DNA from 2 places in the Silvibacterium sp. genome. Region 2 is predicted to be linked to the other one. Evidence: riboswitches for the same ligand, from Rfam matches in the RefSeq annotation. Region 2 holds a riboswitch; the other holds the start of a gene.
What was found. A riboswitch is a leader RNA that binds a small molecule or an ion and turns the genes downstream of it on or off. The one in region 2 is predicted to bind cobalamin.
Positions count from the first base shown of each region.

Region 1: linked by a shared signal. The riboswitch ahead of QM649_RS00530 (ribonucleoside-diphosphate reductase subunit alpha) and the one ahead of cobU (bifunctional adenosylcobinamide kinase/adenosylcobinamide-phosphate guanylyltransferase) in region 2 are both predicted to bind cobalamin.

Region 1 is NZ_JASGFD010000001.1:146,218-155,531, forward strand. It holds gene QM649_RS00520 (mechanosensitive ion channel family protein) at 1-620, shown strand, start outside; gene QM649_RS00525 (ribonucleotide-diphosphate reductase subunit beta) at 762-1,811, opposite strand; gene QM649_RS00530 (ribonucleoside-diphosphate reductase subunit alpha) at 1,888-4,329, opposite strand; cobalamin riboswitch at 4,433-4,629, opposite strand; gene QM649_RS00535 (alpha/beta hydrolase-fold protein) at 4,734-6,455, opposite strand; gene QM649_RS00540 (TetR/AcrR family transcriptional regulator C-terminal domain-containing protein) at 6,509-7,138, opposite strand; gene QM649_RS00545 (zinc-binding alcohol dehydrogenase family protein) at 7,232-8,197, shown strand; gene QM649_RS00550 (hypothetical protein) at 8,224-9,314, opposite strand, start outside.
Region 2 is NZ_JASGFD010000015.1:7,828-17,141, forward strand. It holds gene QM649_RS07450 (hypothetical protein) at 1-696, opposite strand, end outside; gene QM649_RS07455 (glycosyltransferase) at 698-1,789, opposite strand; gene QM649_RS07460 (cytochrome b) at 2,101-2,673, opposite strand; gene QM649_RS07465 (catalase family peroxidase) at 2,670-3,740, opposite strand; gene QM649_RS07470 (phosphocholine-specific phospholipase C) at 4,238-6,745, opposite strand; cobalamin riboswitch at 6,856-7,025, shown strand; gene cobU (bifunctional adenosylcobinamide kinase/adenosylcobinamide-phosphate guanylyltransferase) at 7,156-7,701, shown strand; cobalamin riboswitch at 7,761-7,937, shown strand; gene QM649_RS07480 (TonB-dependent receptor) at 7,949-9,314, shown strand, end outside.

The DNA.
Region 1 (9,314 bases), on a different contig from region 2:
TGTTAGCCTCCGCCGCAAAGACCACCGTATCGAACCTCCTGGCAGGCTTGCAGATTGCTCTTACAGAACCAATCCGCATCGATGATGTGGTCGTCGTCTCCGGCGAATGGGCGCGCGTGGAAGAAATCACCTCGTCCTATGTCGTGCTCAAGATATGGGATCTCCGTCGCCTCATCGTTCCACTCAGCTGGTTCATCGAGAACCCATTTGCCAACTGGACCCGCGAGAGCGCAAACATCCTCACCTATTCGTATCTCTATCTCGACTACGAAGTGCCAGTGAAGGAATTGCGAGCGCAGTTCGAGAGAGTTCTCGACGGCTCCAAGCAGTGGGATCGCGGCGTGAAAGCATGCCAGGTGACAAACCTTACCGATCGGTCGATGGAGATCCGCTGCCTGATGGGCGCACCCGACTCCAGCCAGGCCTTCGACCTGCAATGCCTGGTGCGTGAAGAGATGATGGACTGGGTGCGCGAGCACTATCCTTCAGCCTTCCCCACCGCACGCTTCAGTGCCCCGCGCGACATCAGCGTAAAGGCTCCCGAAGATCTGCTGCGCGTGATGCAGAGCACAGCGCAACAGCCGGAAACTCCGCGCCTGCCCGACCAGAATGCGGCATAAAGAGAAAGGCACCGGAGGCCGAAGCCTCCGGTGCCCTTTTTACTGAACAAGTAAACGATTTAAGCGGCGACCAGCGGGAGCTCTGCCCAAATCGTTCACCAGTACAAATGCGGCGAGGCCGCGATTACCCGAGCAATAAGCTCAGAACTCTTCGCCGAAGGCCACTTCGCCTTCCACCGCGACCTGGTAGGCCGAGACGCGGCGCTCGAAGAAGTTCGTCAGCTCCTGCACGTCCTGCAGTTCCATGAACGCGAAGGGATTCTGCGTCTTGAAGACCGGATCGATACCCAGGCGTGAGAGACGGGCGTCGGCCACGTAGCCGAGATACTGACGCATCTCGCGCAGCGAAAGGCCGGCTACGCCACCCGAAAGCAGATCCTCGGCGAACTGTGCCTCGGCGTCGACCGCTTCCTGCAGCATTTCCTTGATCTGGCCTTCGAGCTCGGCATCCCACAGCTCCGGCTCCTGCGCACGGACCACGTGGATGACCTCGTACGCGAATTCGAGGTGGCAGCTCTCGTCACGGAAGACCCAGTTCGTGCCGCCGGCAAGGCCATGCAGCAGGCCGCGCGAGCGGAAAAAGTAAACATAGGCAAACGCCGCGAAGAAGAACAGGCCCTCGATGCACGCCGCGAAGCAGATCAGGTTCAGCAGAAATTGGCGGCGCTGCTCCTTCGTCTCGAGCTGGTCGAGCTTCTGGATCGAGTCCATCCACTTCATGCAGAAGTCGGCCTTCTTGGCGATCGAAGGAATGTTCTCGACTGCGGCGAAGGCGCCCGCGCGCTCGTCGGGATCGGGAATGTAGTTGTCGAGCAACGTCAAATAAAACTGCACATGTACAGCTTCTTCGAAAAGCTGACGCGAGAGGTACAAACGCGCCTCGGGCGAGTTCACATGCTTGTAGAGGTTCAGCACCAGGTTGTTCGAGACGATGCTATCGCCAGTCGCGAAGAACGCGACGAGGCGCTTGATCAGGTGTACCTCGGCAGGCGAAAGCCGCTGCCGCAGGTCCACGAGGTCCGTCTGAAAATCGATCTCTTCGACCGTCCACGTGTTCTTGATACCGTCGCGGAACATGTCATAGAACACCGGATAACGCATCGGGCGCAGCGTGAGGCAGAGGCCCGGATCGAGAATGTGCTCGGGCGCCTCCACCGATGAGCTGCGTACTGCTTCTTCCTGTACCGACATAGAAAACTCCTATCTTCTGTCAGTGATGTTGCATGTTGAGCCAGTCACCGCTGGCCTTCAGTCGGTGGAAGCGCGCCTACTGGCACGCCTCGCACGACTCGGGATTCTCAAGCGAGCAGGCAATCGCCGCGCTCGTGCTCACCGCCGGTGCAGGCGCCGCAGTGCGGGCTGCCGCTCCGGGTACCGTCGTCTTGGCAATCTTCGTTGCCGGACGCGAGCGGAGGTAATAGGTCGTCTTCAGGCCCTTCTTCCACGCGTACATGTACATCGAAGAGAGGCGACCGATGTTCGGCGACTCGGCAAAGAGGTTCAGCGACTGCGACTGGTCGAGATACGCGTTGCGCGCCGCGGCCATATCGATCAGCGAGCGCATCGGAATCTCCCACACGGTGCGGTACAGCGTGCGGACGTCCTCGGGCAGCTCGTCGATGCTCTGCACCGAGCCTTCCGCCAGCTTCAGGCGAACGCGCATCTCTTCGTTCCACAGCCCGCGTGCCTTCAGGTCGTCGATCAGATAGCGATTCACTTGGAGGAACTCGCCCGACAGAGTCTCGCGCTTGAAGAGGTTTGAAATTTGCGGTTCGATGCACTCATAGCAGCCGGCAATCGACGCAATCGTCGCCGTCGGCGCAATCGCAATCAGCAGCGAGTTGCGCACGCCGCTCTTCGCTACGCGAGCACGCAGTACATCCCAGCGGGCCGTATCCGCGGGCTGCACACCCCACAGATCGAACTGGAACTTGCCCTTTGCCAGCCGCGTCTGCGGATAGGTCTCATGCGGACCATACTTTTCGGCGAGTTCGCACGAAGCTTCCACGGCCGAATAGTAGATCTCTTCCTGGATGCGCGCCGAGAGCGCCTGCGCTTCAGGCGAATCGAAGGCCAGCCGCATCTGGAAGAAGACATCCTGCAGGCCCATCAGGCCGAGACCCACCGGACGCCACTTCGCGTTCGAGCTGGACGCTTCCGGAATCGGATAGTAGTTGATGTCGATCACGCGATCGAGCATTGGTACCGCGGTGTGAACCGTGCGCGCCAGCTTCTCGAAATCGAAGCTCGGGCGTCCGTCGGCATCCCACGTCACGTGCCGGCCAAGGTTGATCGAGCCCAGGTTGCAGACCGCGGTCTGGTCGCTCGAAGTCACCTCGGTGATTTCGGTGCACAGGTTCGAGAGGTGCACCACGTTGCCCGCTTCGCCGGTCTGGTTGCACTTCAGGTTGGTTGCATCCTTAAAGGTCATCCAGCCATTGCCGGTCTCAGCCAGTGTGCGCATCATGCGCGCATACAGGTCGCGAGCCTTGATCTGACGGCGATAGAGCTGCGCCTCTTCGGCCTTCTCATAGGCAACCTTGAACTCGTTGCCGTAAAGGTCGGGCAGCTGCGGCACGTCCTTCGGATCGAAGAGCGACCACACGCCGTCGGATTCCACGCGCTCCATGAAGAGGTCGGGAATCCAGTTGGCGAGATTCAGATTGTGCGTACGGCGCGCCACGTCGCCGGTGTTGTCGCGCAGTTCGAGGAACGACTCGACATCCGCATGCCACGGCTCGAGGTACACGCAGCAGGCACCTTTGCGCTTGCCACCCTGGTTCACCGCGGCAACCGAGCTATCCAGCGTGCGCAGCCACGGCACAATGCCGTTCGAGAGGCCGTTGGTCGCGCGGATCAGCGAACCTTCTGAGCGCACACGATGGAACGCGAGACCGATGCCGCCCGAGAACTTCGACAGCAGCGCGACATTCTTATAGGTGTCGTAGATGCTGTTCAGCGAGTCCAGAGGCGAATCGTGCAGGTAGCACGACGACATCTGCGCGTGCTTGGTGCCCGAGTTGAAGAGCGTCGGCGAAGACGGTAGATAGTCGAGCGACGCAATCAGCTTGTAGAAGTTGATCGCCTCGTTCGGCGACTGCGCAAGGCCGCAGGCCACACGGAGGAAGAAGTGCTGCGGCGTCTCGATGATCCGGCGCGAAAGCGGATCACGGAGCAGGTAACGGTCATACACGGTGCGCAGGCCGAAGTATTCGAAGCGATCGGAGAACTCGTCGTCGATCGCGTCGTTCAGCTTGCGGGCATGCGTGTTCACAAAGTCGAATGCGGCCTTGCTGACCACGCCTTCCTGGTGCCCGTAGCTGATCGACTGCGAGAAGGAATACAGGTTGAAGCCCGAAACTTCCTTCATGATCGTCGCCAGCAGCAGACGCGCAGCCAGGCGCGAATACTGCGGCTCTTCCGCGATCAGCGAAGCCGCCGTGTCGATCGAAATCTTGTCCAGTTCCTGTGTGGTGGCGCCATCGTACAGGCCGCCGATCGTCTTCGAGGCCACGCGGATCGAATCCACATGCTGCAGGCCATGGGCGCAGCGCTGCACCGCACGCACAATCTTGTTTACGTCGACGGGCTCGAGCGATCCATTGCGCTTGCGCACATGCATCACTGCCGTCTCTTCAGGCACGGGGAAGCCCGGCGTCACGTCGGAGAGAGTCGTCTGTACAGGAATGCGATCGGAAGTTGCGGCCATCGGGAGAGTCTCCTTGGCCCCGGAAAGCACGCGAAGAAACAGCAACGGCCACTCCAGGCGGAGTAGCGCCAGTCACCATTGCCTCGCCTCACCCTCGGAGGCGCGAGCGAATATTTCCGTTGGCAGGTCTTCGGACTACGCAGGTTCAAGCCTACTCGCCAGACTTCCCGAGGTCCGATACAAGAGACCCAGTGTCCTCGTGGCTTTCGTACCTACTAACCGCTGCGGGGCAGTCCCGGATTCTCACCGGGTTCCCTTTTCATCCTCCGCTTGGGAGGAACCATCGGAATAACCACACTATAAGTTGAGTCGACCGGCGCAAACAAGGCCACCCATTGTGGATATTCTGCAAAACTTCGCAGAACCCCACAATGGGTGACCGGTTACCGCCTTTTGTTTACTGATTAATAACGCCAGCTCTTCACATCCACCCCCTCGGGCGCCGTCTTCAGCATGTGATCGACCATCAGCGGAAGCACCCGCTGCGGCCAGTCGGCGTTGTTTTCCTGCATCGAATACTCGGCCGGACCTCCGGTATAGCAGTGCGGCTCGCCCGGGCCGTACTGGAATTCGGCATCTGAATGCGGATTCCGGCTCGCAGCCAGCGATTTCTGCAGATCATGCACAGCGTTGTTCAGAAAATAGGTGTCGCCATCGCCCACCGCCAGGTGCAGCTTGCCCTCGAGCTTCGGTCCCAGCGTCGCCCAGTTTTTCTGCAAATAGGCGTTCAGGTCGTAGTGCTCGTGCCAATACTCGACTACCTGCTTGTCGATCTTTCCGGTCAGCGGATCGATCACCTGCGCCGGATAGCCATCCGGCCCGGCTGGCGAGAAGACCGCCTGCCAGATATTCCACTGCTCGGTCGAACGCCCATGCGTGCCCAGTACATACTCGAAGCGGAATTCGCCTTCGGCATTCGCGATGATCGAGCCATCCGGCTTGCGATCGGCCGCGATTGGAATCTCGCCGAAGTCGCCCTTGCGGAGAAAGGCATTCGCATCGTTATAGAGATCGATGTTCTGGTAGCCGTGGAAATCCACCGGATCGGGGCAGGCCGCCCAGGTTCCGTTATACAAATCCGGATAGAAGACCTGCGTCGCCAAAGCCTCCCAGCCGCCGGTCGACCCGCCGAAGGTCGCGCGCGCCCAGCCCTGCCCCAGACCGCGATACTTCTTCTCGATGAACGGAATCAGCTCTTCGTTGATCGCCGATCCGTATGGCCCGAGGTTCGCGGAATCCACCACGTACGAGTCGTCATAGTACGGATTCGCGTTCTGCACATAGATCATGATCACGCGCGGCAACCGGCCGGAGGTCCAGTCCTGGAAGAAGCGATAGCCGGCCGCGGCGCGGCGCGCAGCTCCCTTGTCCTTCCCGTCGGGCAGCTTCGTAATCCATGGCAGCGGGCCGAAGCCCGCATGGTAATGGTCCTGGTAGACAACCAGCGGATAGTGCGCGTCCGGATGCTCGTCGAAGCCGTCCGGCAACAGTACCCACGCGCCCACGTACACATCGCGTCCCCAGAATTTGCTCAGCTTTTCGCTGCGGAATCGCTCGTACTTCAGCCACTTCGCGCCGGGATCCTTCGCCGCCATCACCGCCGGATCCTGATCTGTGCCTGCAATCGGCGGGATCACCTTGTCGAGCGAAAGCTTCAGTACCGTCTTCGTCTTCGGGTCGAAGTGCACCTTCACTGGCGCGTCATAGGGATTGCCCGGCTTCTCGTCCCAGTGTTGGCCCTCGCCCTTGTCCGGCGGCAGCCATACCGTCTTGCCGCTGGCGAGGTGGAACTCCTCATACACGTTGAAGACGGCTTGCACCGTGTAGTCACCCGCATCCAGATCACTGAGCGATTTGCGCGGATAGCCGATCGTCGCCGCATCCACCACGATCGGCTTGGCCGGATCCTGATTCACCACGTCCACGCCGAATCCCTGCGAGGAAAGATAGTTCTCCTCCAGCTGAAAGCGCGGCTCCGATTCCTTGTTTTTCGAAAACACCAGGATCAGGTGGCCGTTCAAAGGCTTCGCAACGCCACTCGAAGCCGGAATCGAGACTTCAATCCTCTGCGCGTGCGCGCAGACACACGTGAAAGCAGCAAATGCCGCAACGACCAGACGCCGCATATCTCTCCTGTACCCGAAGGGGTGAGGGAAGGATATCAGCCGCCTATATGGCTCTAGTCCTGCTGTGGCGCAGCCCCGCGCACAATCAGCTCGAGACCTTCCTTATACCGGCGTTCATAGCGGTCGAAGAGGATCGCTCCAGCCTGCCGCATCAGCGGAAACTCCTTCGGATCGAGCCTGGCGTTGCGCTCTTCGATGTCGTACTGCGGGGATCGCTCACCCGGCCGCGGAAAAACCGCCTGTTCTTCCATCACGAAGCTCTGCGTGTAGTTAAAGATGGTGCTCATCAGCACCGCCGTCTGCCGCACCGTGAAGCCCTTGTCGTGAATCTTCGCGGCCACCTGCTCGGCCGTCTTCATGTACGTCGTGTCCGTCAGATGAGAGCCCGCGACCATGCGCGCACCATCGCGATAAGCCAGCAGTGTCTGCCGCAGACCCGTTCCGTAGGCTGTCGCCCACACACGCCAGTCGGCCGCATCTCTCCCGGGAAGCATCTGCGGCGCACCCTCAGCCAGCACCCGCGTCGCCATCTCGTCGATCAGTTCCTGCTTGCTCTTGAAGTGCCAGTAAATCGTGGCCGCCTGCACCTTCAGTTCGCTGCCGAGAAGGCGCAGCGTCAGCTGCTCGAGCCCCACTTCGTTCAGCAGTTTCAGCCCAGCCTCCGCCACTCTGTCGCGGTTCACCTTCATGCCTTCACGATAACAGGCTTGACATTCCAAAATTGAACATCGATAAACTTATTGAACAATGTTAGATTTTGAACGAAGGAGAATCGTATGAACGCAGCCATCGTCACAGCCGCAGGACGCAGTCCCATTTTTGGAAGCTTTCGCGAGCCGGTTGCTCAGGAAGGCGCCGAAGTCATCTCCGTAAGTGCGTCCGCGCTCAGTCAGTTCAGCAAGTCCCGTTCGACAGGCGCGCATTACAGCTCCGACGGTCTCTTCCCCGCAGTTGCCGGTATCGACGGCACCGGTCTGACCGCGGACGGCCGCCGCGTCTACTTCGTGATGCCGGAAGCACCCTTCGGAGCTCTGGCTGAGAGGTCCATTGTCCGGGCAGGCCAGTGCATCCCGATTCCTGACGGCCTCGACGAGGTGACCGCAGCAGCCATCGCAAATCCTGGCATGTCAGCGTGGGCCTCGCTGGTCGAGCGTGCCCACCTGCAGCCGGGCGAGACCGTCCTCATCAACGGCGCGACCGGCACAGCCGGAAGGATCGCGGTACAAGTCGCAAAGCATCTCGGAGCTGGCAAGGTAATCGTCAGCGGTCGCAATGCTATCGAACTCGAAAAACTGAACGCCGACGCCGTGATTCCCTTCTCGCTCGATGGTTCCGATCCAGAAGGCGCGCAGCACTATGAGAAAGCTCTCTGCGCTGTGTTCGAGCACGGTATCGACGTCGTGATCGACTATCTCTGGGGGCAGAGTGCGAGAACCATCCTCGCTGCCATCACCCAGGCCGTGGAGGACGCCACGCCTGTCCGCTTTATACAGGTCGGCGCAGCCTCAGGTACATCCTCTATCGACCTTCCGTCCGCCGCACTCCGCTCTTCTTCCGTTGTGCTGATGGGCAGCGGCATCAAGAGCGTACCGTTCTCAAAGCTGCTTGAGGCTGTGAAACACACCTTCGCACTCGCCGCAGCCGGCAAACTCCAGATTGCGACAAAGACTATGCCCCTGTCCGCGATCGAGGAGGCATGGCAGGCGCCGATCTCACCCCGCATCGTCATCACGATTCCATAGGACGGAAAGGGCTCAGCGATGCCAGATCAGTGCGCCGTGGTGCCAATCGCCGCACCTGCGCTGATCTTTTCCCTCCCCGGCAGATACGGCATCACGGGATCGCGCGGATGGCCGGGCATTCGCATGACGGCTGAGCCACCGGCTGGAGCCATCCCCACCTGCCGCTGGAATCGGCTATTCAGTTCTTCGGCTGCAAGTAGTGCAAACGGAATGGTCCACTCAATCGCGACCCTGCTCTCAATCCACAACCCGTAAAAGGCAGTTACCGCAAAACACGGCAACGACCATAGGAGAAAAGTCCTGGAGTGCTGCGACAGGTGCCGGCGGCCCATCCACACAGGCAGCAGCAGGAACCCAAGCATGCTGGCGATCTGGGGCCAGTACAGCGGCATCTCGAGACTTCGCAGATTCGCCCTTATGCGATTGCCCGTCTCGCTTACGTTATGCCGATAGTGGTACGCAATCGGCAGGTGAATCACGAGCCAGAGGGCGAACATCGTGGCACAAAGCATTGTGACCCGCCTGCGACTCATCCGCGGAGCAAGAGAGAGGCAGAGTGGGATCAGATAAAGAGAGGTCTCGCGAAAGAAGACGTCCAAGGCGAACAACGGTATCAGGGCGCCGCAGCGCCGGGTGAGGATGCAGGCGCAACAGGCCCCGAAGAGAAACATGTGTGGCAGGTCATAGGGGAACCAGAGTGCCTGTAGATAGCGGGCTGCGCAGGAGGCGTACAGGATGGCGATCGTCAGTGACGGCGGCAGCCACCAGAGGATCGGCATTCGCCGCCACCCATAAAGCGAAGCCAAAGCGACAGCAGCCAAAGTGCAGATGCAGCCCACCTGCAGGCAGGCCAGTTTCCGCACCGTCATCGGCTCGGCGCAGACCGACTCGACGCGTCCCAGTTCGCCTCGCTCGCGCGTGTTGAGAAACGCCGCGACGCGCTCCATTGCCTTGCTCCGCGAGGCGAGGCTCATCACCGGAATCATCCCAATGCGTCCCTGGTAAGGCTGGTGATCCGTGCCGGCGACATAGCCCTCGAGGCTGATGTAGCTGACGTTGCCGTAGAAAGTCGACTGCACACAATGCACCGCAGCGAGCGCGAGAAGCAGCAGGATCG
Region 2 (9,314 bases):
GAACAGCCCGGAGATACCGGCATAGATCGCAGTGGCGATCGCAGCCGCGCGCCGTGTCTCGCGCAACAGCAGAAGAAGCGGAAGCATCAGCAGGACGACAGGCTTCGAGAAGAACGAGAGCAGCAGCCCGATGCCGATCTCCCACGCGCCCTGCCTGCCTCTGGCGATGCGCAGCACACCGCAGACGATCAGCGTGAGAGCGAGGACGAGGAAGGCCTGCGGATTGCCGACATAGAGCATCCAGTACGTGGGAAAGCCGCAGAGGAAGAGCATCCAGAGCGCCCGCCGAAGCAGCGGATCGGTGGATTCCCGTGCGGCAATGAACGCCGCGGCGGCCATCAGCAGGATGGAAAGAAGGACGAACGCACCATAACCGGTCCAGGGCGAGAGCAGGCTCAGAAGGCTGCCGCACCACACGGCCAGCGCGGGATGGCTGAGGTACCAGGTCGCGGCCGGGCCATACGAGGCAAGCGAGAAGGTGTCGTAAGCGCTTCTGCCGCTCTCGAGATTGAGAAAAGCTCGCGGCAGGGAGAAGTAGTCGATGCCCTGCACGTGCGCGTGCGTGCTGTCGTAAAAGAACGCGTCGAGCAGGCCGATGCGCAGGCTAATGAGTTCGAAGAGCAGACACAGGCCTGTGATCGCAGGAAGAAGGACCGTGAGCCACGTGCGTGCTCTGCTCCGAATATGGCGATACACCCTACGCCTCCGAGCCGAAGACGAAGAGGCGCTGCACCGAGAAAGTGGCAAGCGAGAGGCAGGAGTCGACACAGAGCTTCGCCAGCAGAGCGTTCCAGTGGAGCCGGTATACGAGCAGGCTGATTACGCCGTAGCTGAGCAGGATCACGCCCGAGGCCAGCGCGTAGTACCGCCAGAGCGAGGCGCCCAGCGACGCGGGGCGCGAGGCGCGGTTGCGGAAGACGAAGCGGCGGTTGAGCTCGAAGTTCAGCAGCGAGCTGACTCGTCCCAGCAGGATGGAGAGCAGCAGCGAGCCCGTGGCAGTGTACGCGAGATAGAAGAGCAGGAGATCGAGCGCCGATGCAAGCAGCGAGGAAATATAAAACCGCACCAGTACGAAGTAGATACGCATGGAGTCGCGCACAGGGTTGAAGTGCGAGCCGCGGTTCCGGTCGAGATAGACCGTTTCGATGGGTATCTCCTGCGGCGGTTTTCCGCTGCGGCATAAGTGCGCGAGCATGGTCATTTCATATTCGTATCTCTCGCCGGGCAGGGTAAGCAGGGATGGCAGCAGCGCGAGGGGCAGGCCGCGAAGGCCGGTCTGCGTATCGGTGATGCGGACGCCTACGATGAAGGCGAAGACATGGCGGGTGAGAGTGTTGCCGAATCTGCTCCGCAGCGGGACGTTTGCATCGGCATTCGCGTCCACATTCGCATTGAGGCTGCGCACGCCCAGCACGGCGCGCTTTCCATCGTTGGCGGTGGAGGCTTCGAGTGCGCGGGCGACGCGGGCGATATCGTGCGGCGTGTGTTGTCCATCGGCATCGGCTGTGACCACGCCGATGCATCCAGGGAAATCTGTGAGCAGCGTGTTGAAGCCGGTCTTGAGCGCACGGCCCTTGCCGAGGTTGACGGCGTGTCTGCGGACTGCGACGCCGGATGCAGCGAGGCGATCGAAGATGGGCTGATAGGCGCTGCCGCTGCCGTCATCGATCACGAGTATCTGGAACGATCCCTGCTTTCGCAGTTCCTCGACTAATTGCTCCAGCGCCTCGGTCGGTCTCCATGCCGGGATAAGTACGGCAAGAGTGCGGGCAGCAAGGGAGGAATCCATTGCTGCCAATGTAGCAAGAAAGCGAAGTGATGCGTAGAGCCGAGAAATGAAGACTTAGGTCATGTCGACATATTCGATTGGCTGCTTTGTTTCTAAATTCGAAACTGTCATTCCGACCGAAGCGACCACAGGGAGCGCAGTGGAGGAACCCGCAGTGAGGCGGCCGGCTTCAGCACATCTTCGGATAGGCCGGACAAACTGCAGGTTCCTATACTGCGCGAGACAGGAAAACTGTCTCGCTTCGGTCGGAATGACAAGCTTCTTCTAAAAAATCCTGCAAAAGGCAGGCATTCACACTCTGTCGATACAGCTTAGGATTTCTTCGCGTTCAGCTCTTCTATCTGGTGGCTGGTAAGTACGGGAGCCATCGTCTCGAAGACGCCATCCTTCCGGACGAACTTGTGGAAGAGCAGCGCGGACATATGCATGAGGATCACCGCGAAGAAGGCGAAGGCGAGGAAGGTGTGCGCCTGCCGCAGGAATGCATAGAGGTCCGCATTTACGGGCAGGATGGGGAACAGGTGCACGCCGCCGAAGAGGATGACCGGGTGCGACGAGGCCGACAGCATGCCCCAGCCGATCAGCGGCATGCCGAGCATCAGCGCGTAGAGGACATACTGCGAGAGGTCGGCGGCGAGGCGCATCGGTGTGGGCATATCGGCCGGCAGCGCGGGCGAGCCATAGCCGAAGCGCATGGCGAGGCGGATGATCGCGAGCACCAGGATGGCGATGCCGAGCGGCTTGTGGATCTGTACCAGTGTTAAGTATTTCGGCGCGATCGTCGACACCATGCCGACACCGATGAACAGCATGGCGAGGATGCAGATCGCCATGAACCAGTGAAGGAAGCGCTGCGGCGCAGCGAACCGTTTGGGATCACTCATTGCTGGCCTCCTGAAGCGCTGCCGGATGCGGTGTGGGGATACTGCTTCTCTTCGGCCATGCGGCGGTCATAGGAGACGCGATAGGCCGCCGAGCGCGCGGCCGGGAAGCCGTCGTCGGATGTGGTGATGCCTGCGGGCAGAACCGAGGGATCGTAGTTGATGTCGCGGCACGGGCCGTCGGCCTCTTCTTCGATCTGGTTGACGGTCAGGGTGCCGACGTCCACGGTGCGGCGATCCTCAGGCCACGCCTTTGTCGGGTCCGAGGTGGGGTCGCCGGGGTTGGCGAGCTGCACCACCAGCTCCCAGTGCTGCGGGCCGGAGGCGACACGCTGCTTGATGTCGTCCTGCAGGAAATCGGGGCCGCGCTTGGCCAGCTCATCGGCCGAGAGAGCGACGGGCGCAGCCGAGGGGACGAGCGACCAGCGGACGGCATGTTTCGTGCCCGAGGCATCGACAAAGAGGAAGGAATTGAGGCCGTTGAAGCGGGTCTCCGTCCAGCTCTCGGTGCGCGGATGCGTCTTGACCCAGCCAATGAAGTTGAGGATCTCCGGATGTGCGGCGATGTACTGCTTCATCGCGTTCGGGTCCTTGCTCCCGGCGGCGCTGACGAACTGGAAGAAGGCGGTCGGCGTGGGCGCGGCGAAGAAAGGCGCGTCAATCATCGCCGAGCGCCACTCCTGCCCATTTGGCGTGGTGATGCGGATGCCGAGGCCGCGCACCTGCGCCATGGCATCGGGCATGTGCGGATCGCTGCCCGCGAGGTTGAAGCGGCCTACCACCGGGTACTGTCCCGTGGTGAAGACCTGCGCCGTCGAAAGCTCGGAGCCCGCGCCGTTGGCGTTGAAGGTGCCGGTAAAACAGATGCCCTTGGCGTGGTTGCGGCGATGGCCGAGCGCAGGTCCGCCCGGCGGCGCCAGCACGCCCACCAGCTTCTGCGGCGTCAGCCGCGAGGGTGAGAGCCATCCGGCGGTGTACGCAAAGCCCAGCGCAATGACCGCGGCCAGGGCGGCGATGCCGAGCAGGGGAAGGATCGGCAGAGACTTTCGCTCTGCGCCTGGCTGACTCATCGGAGACCTCCAAAAGGGATTCGCATGGCCCACCATAGCGTAGGAAGCGCTGCCGGGCAATTGGAGAATACGTTATGGCCGACTGGGTTTGCTTATGGCCTGCGCGTGCCGGTTGGAATGACAGAAACAGAAGTGAGCGAGAATGCGGGTGGCCACTCAAGCCCGGTGTTGGCTTGAGCGGGGGACAAGCGTACCCGATTCGACACGGAGGGGTTCGTGCCTTCCCACGTCTCAAAGTCGAGACGTGGGGCACCCTGATTTTTTGTGCCTTCCCCCAAGCGGAGCCTGGACGGGGCACCCTGTTTCGTTTCCGCATCAACAAAACTCTGTCCTCCCGACCGAAGCGCAGCGGAGTGGAGGGACCTGCGTTTCTTCCTGCATGAGCGAAGAACTGCAGGTTCCTCCACTCCGCGTCCTGCGGACGCTCCGGTCGGAATGACAGCGATTGCGGGAGGGTGGGAAATGCACCTACCCTCCACCCTCAGTATTGCGACGCCCTAAGCGATGCCGCCCATCGCGGGATCGCTGATGCTCGCCTTGCCTGTCTCCACGCGACCTGCGAAGCGGGCTGCCTCGGTGCCGTTCGCCGTCACGGTAAGGTCGTACCAGCCGTGGCTCTGCTCAAGCGGCAGTACGACGGAGATTTGCTGCGAAGGCGCGACGCTCTTCGTCACGGGCTTCGCCTTATAGGCGTTGTCTGTAACCGTCACGCTTACAGATGCTCCGGAGGGGTTGCGCAGGTGCATGACGGCGTTGCTGGTCGGCCTGCCGTCCTTCTGCTCATAGCCCAGGTGCGCTTCGATCTGCGGCGTCTTTGCCTCTCCGGTGACCGACCGGTAGAAGCCGTTCGGTCCGGAGACCTCGATCGCATAGCGGCCGTCGGCGAAGAGATCGAGCGCGTAGGGCACGGTGAGCGTGTCGCCTGCCTTCACGGCGTAGGTGGCCGCGCGCATGCCGTTCTTCGCCGTGCCTGCGCTCCTGTCGCTCAGGTTGCGCAGATAGATATTGAACGGTGCGCTGGCCTGCTTCGCGCTCAGCGCCACTTCGCAGTGCGTGCCATCGGCGCTCAGGGTGAAGTCCGCATGCAGCTCGTAAGGCAGCGCGCAGGATGGGCGCACGCCCTTCTCCTGCTGCGGCAGCAACGCGGAGTCATGCGGCGCGTGATTGATCTGATCGATCTGCTGCGCGGTGAGCTTCGTGTACCCCGATGGCACTTCGCGATAGCGCGCCTGCGCGATGCTCACCACGAACGTGTCGCGATTGACGAAATCGAGGTGCGCCTCCTTCGGATCGTGCGGGCGGAAGGTCGATGTCAGGTCGCCTGCGATGGCGCGGCGCCAGCTGCTGATGTTCTCCTCGCGCGGTGTCTTGCCGTACTTCTCCTGCACGAAGCGCTCGAGGAACATCAGCGTCGAGGTGTGGTCGAAGAGCTGCGAGTTCACATAGCCGCCGCGGCTCCACGGCGACGCGATGACCATCGGCACGCGGTAACCCATGCCGATGGGGCCGGTGCGCGCATCGTTCGGATCCACGCCCATGCGCAGCTCGTCCTCGCGATAGACATATTCGAGGCTGGTGTCGATGCCCTCCGACGCGCCGCCGGTCTCGGGGCGCTTCGGATCGGCCGCGACATAGGACGGGGCGTGGTCGAAGTAGCCGTCGTTCTCGTCGTAGGTGAGGATGAAGATCGTCTTCTTCCAGACCTCGGGATTTTTGGTGAGGATGTCCATCACCTCGGAGATATACCAGGCGCCGTACCACGGCGAGCTGGGATGGTCGGAGAAGCGCTCGGAGGCAGTGAGCCAGGAGACGGTCGGCAGCTTGCCCTCGTTCACGTCCTTGCGGAACTGGTGGAGGACATCGCCCTTCGGCACCTGGATGTTCTTGTCCTGCCCTTCGAACTTGAAGGGGAGCGTGTCCAGCGTGCGGTAATCGGGATCGCCGGCATTGGTGACGAAGGCCGCATGGAACAGAGCCTTCTGCTCTTCGGTGAGCTGGTTGTATTTGGCTTCGCCGCCGTTCGCAACCGCGGCACTGAGCGCGTCGAGCTGCGCCTGCACCACGGCCAGCTGCTTCTGCATCGCCGCCTTGGCATTGGGATCGCTGGTGGCGGCAATGCCGGCCTTGAGCTTGTCGGCGTAGGGCGTGAACTCCGCGAGCCAGCGCTTGCCCGCGGGAATGAAGCCGGGATACGCATCGACGTTATAGGCGTTGAAGCTTTCGAGAATGTTGTCGCCGAAGTTCGAGAGCCACGACTCTTCTTCGCCGCTCATCGGTGAGCGCGCGAGGTCGTTCTGATAGGACTTCCAGCGGATGCCCGCCTCGCTCAGCCGCTCGGGGAAGGTCTTCCAGGTAAGGCCGCCGTAGTCGAGCTGCTCGTTGCGGATGTGCACGCCCGCGTCGGCGCGTTGCTCGGGGCGAATCGTACCTGTCCAGAAGTAGCTGCGGTTCGGCGAGGTGCTGGTCATCACCGAGCAGTAGTTCTGATCGCAGACGGTAAAGGCATCGGCCAACGCGTAGTAGAAGGGCAGGTCTTCGCGCGTGTAGTGGCCCATGGTCAGCGGCAGGGGCGCGTAGTCTTTCTCGCCGGAGCGCTTGGCATCGAGCCAGCCATCGTGATGGCCCTCGTTCCACGCATCCACCTGGCTCTCGCGCGAGTGCGGCAGCGAGCCCATCCAGGTGACGCGCGTGTCGCGGATATCGAGCCGCCACGGCGCGTAGGAGTCGCCGGTGGCCTCGGTCTGCACAAAGACGGAGTTGCCGTTGGCCAGCCGCAGGGCGCGGGGATCGTTGTAGCCGCGCACGCCGCGCAGGGTGCCGAATGCATGATCGAAGGAGCGGTTCTCCTGCATCAGGATGACGATGTGCTCGGCATCGCGCCAGGTGGAGCCGGGCGCCGGTTCAATCGCGTATGCGCGCTGGATCGACTCCGGCGCAATGCCCGCCACGCCGGCCGCGCCGGTGGCCAGTGCCGCAAACTTCAAAAAGTCCCGTCGAGTATGCATACCTTTATCTATCGCACAGCCATGTTGGCGTTTTATGAAGCAGCCGCGTGAGGTTTCTCACAGGGGCGCGGCTCCATTTTCACAGAACGTTGATTTTCATTCAGCCGGGCGGTATCGTTCAAGCATCTGGTGTTCGGGAAGGCGGTGCGAATCCGCCACTACCCCGTAACTGTGAACGCGGAGAGGTCGGCAATTTGCGCCACTGGGCTTGGTCCTGGGAAGGCCGTTCGATCTTGGTGAGGCGTGAGTCAGGAGACCGGCCAGATGCCAGTCCGGGCTGATTCAACTTCGATGGGAGAGTTGAAGAGCATGAACGCGGGATCGCTTTCCTGGTCGCGTGGCAGCGGATCTATTGTCCATTCCCCCTATGCCTGTGCGCGTTCGCCGTTACGGACGCCGGAGAGCTTTGCATGCCTGCAAGCACACATGCGCGCGTAACCCTCGTTCTGGGCGGGGTGCGCAGCGGCAAGAGCCGCCATGCCCTGGAGATCGCCTTCAGGGCCGACCGCGTGACCTTTCTCGCGACCGCCGAGCGGCGCGAGGACGATGAGATGCGCCGCAAGATCGAGCGCCACCAGGCCGAGCGCCCGGCGCACTGGAAGACCATCGAAGAATCGCTGCATCTGGCTGAGGCGATCGCATCGGTCGAGGACTGCGACCTGCTGGTGGTCGACTGCCTGACCTTATATGCGGGCAAGCTGCTCGACGCCTACAGCGGTGACCCTGCATCGCAGATGCAGGCGGTCGCGGGTCTCTGCGATGCGCTGAAGGCAGCGCCCTGCCCGGTGGTGCTGGTCTCGAACGAGGTAGGCAGCGGCGTGGTTCCGGCCTTCGAGCTGGGGCGGCGCTATCGCGACCTGCTCGGCGAGATCAACCAGCGCGTCGCGGCCATCGCGGACCATGTTGTACTGATGGTCGCGGGGCTGCCGCTGGCGCTGAAGGGCACACTTTCTTAGCGTCCTGCATCGCGCGAGCCGATTGCGGCTCGTCTCGATGCAGGGAGTTCATTCACTCATAACCGAACGATCAGCAGGGTGTCGGGAAGCGCGGTGCAAATCCGCCACTACCCCGTAACTGTGAGCGCAGAGAGTGGTGCAGGCAGGTGGAACGCCACTGGAGCGATGCTCCGGGAAGGCAGCACGCACTTGAAGACGCGCGAGTCAGGAGACCGGCCCGGCTGTTGCACGAACCCGAGGGGGAAATATGTCTTTTTCTGTACGTCGATGGTCTGCCGTTGGTGGTGCCGCGCTTCTTCTTTTCCCGGTGTCGCAGCTTTCTGCGCAGAAGTCCGGTGATATTCACGGAACAGTAGTCGATCCTCTGGGCGCGGCCGTGGCCGATGCTTCCGTAAGTCTCGTCGAGAACGATCGCGTGGTCGCAAGCACGCGCAGCGACCGCAGCGGCGCTTATCACTTCGCCATCCCGGCCTCTGGCCGTTACAGTGTGCGCGCGGCCGCGCCATCCTTCCAGGCAGCCAGCAGCCAGACGGTGTATCTCACCGCATCCGAAGAAGACGAGCTGAACGTGACGCTGGCCACGCCCACGCTCACGCAGCAGGTCACCGTAACTTCGACCGGCTCGCCCACGCCCGAGGCGCAGACGGGCACCGCCGTCACGGTGATGCCCTCCGACGACTTCCGCTACGACACCGAGGTGCAGCAGCCGCTGCGCACGGTGCCAGGCCTGCAGATGACGCAGACCGGCGAGATGGGCGGCACCACCGCGCTCTACATCCGCGGCGGCGGGTCGGATGCAAACAAGGTGCTCATCGACGGCATCCCGGCCAACTCCATCGGCGGCGGCGTGGAGTTCGCGAACCTCGCAAGCACGGGCATTGCGTCCATCGAGGTGCTGCGTGAGCCCAACAGCGCGCTCTATGGATCGGATGCGCTGGCCGGTGTGGTGAGCATGACCACGCCGCGCGGCGCCACCGGACTGCCCTACTTCACCTACGATGGCGACGCGGGCAACTTCGGCACCTATCGCAACAACGTGACCGCTGGCGAGGCGTATAAGCACTTCGACGCGTACTCGGCCTTCGCGCGCATGGACACGGACAACAACATCCCCAACAGCGAATTCCACAACGCGACGTATGCGGGCAACTTCGGATGGACGCCGAACGCGGCGAACGATCTGCGCTTCACCGTGCGCCACGTGATCGTCTCCGCGGGCCAGCCGAATGCCATCGCGCTCTACGGGATTCCCGACGTCGGCCAGCAGAAAGAGCAGGACAACTACTACGGCGTGACCTGGAACAACCAGGCCACCGACAAGTGGCATAACATGCTGCGGTATGGCGGCCTGCGGCAGAACTCCGAATACAACGACTACGGCGCAACCGGCATTTACGATCCCGAGATCGGTTACTGGCTGGGCGCGCCCGAGACCATCACCGGCGCGAACGGCTACTCCGTGCACGGGCAGGCCATCTTCCAGTACAGCGACACCTACTCGCAGTACCTCTCGCCTTCGAGCCGCGACTTCGCCTATGTGCAGAGCGACTACAGCGTGACGCCGCACTTCCTCGCGCTCGGCGCCTTCAAGTACGAGCACGAATACGGCGCGG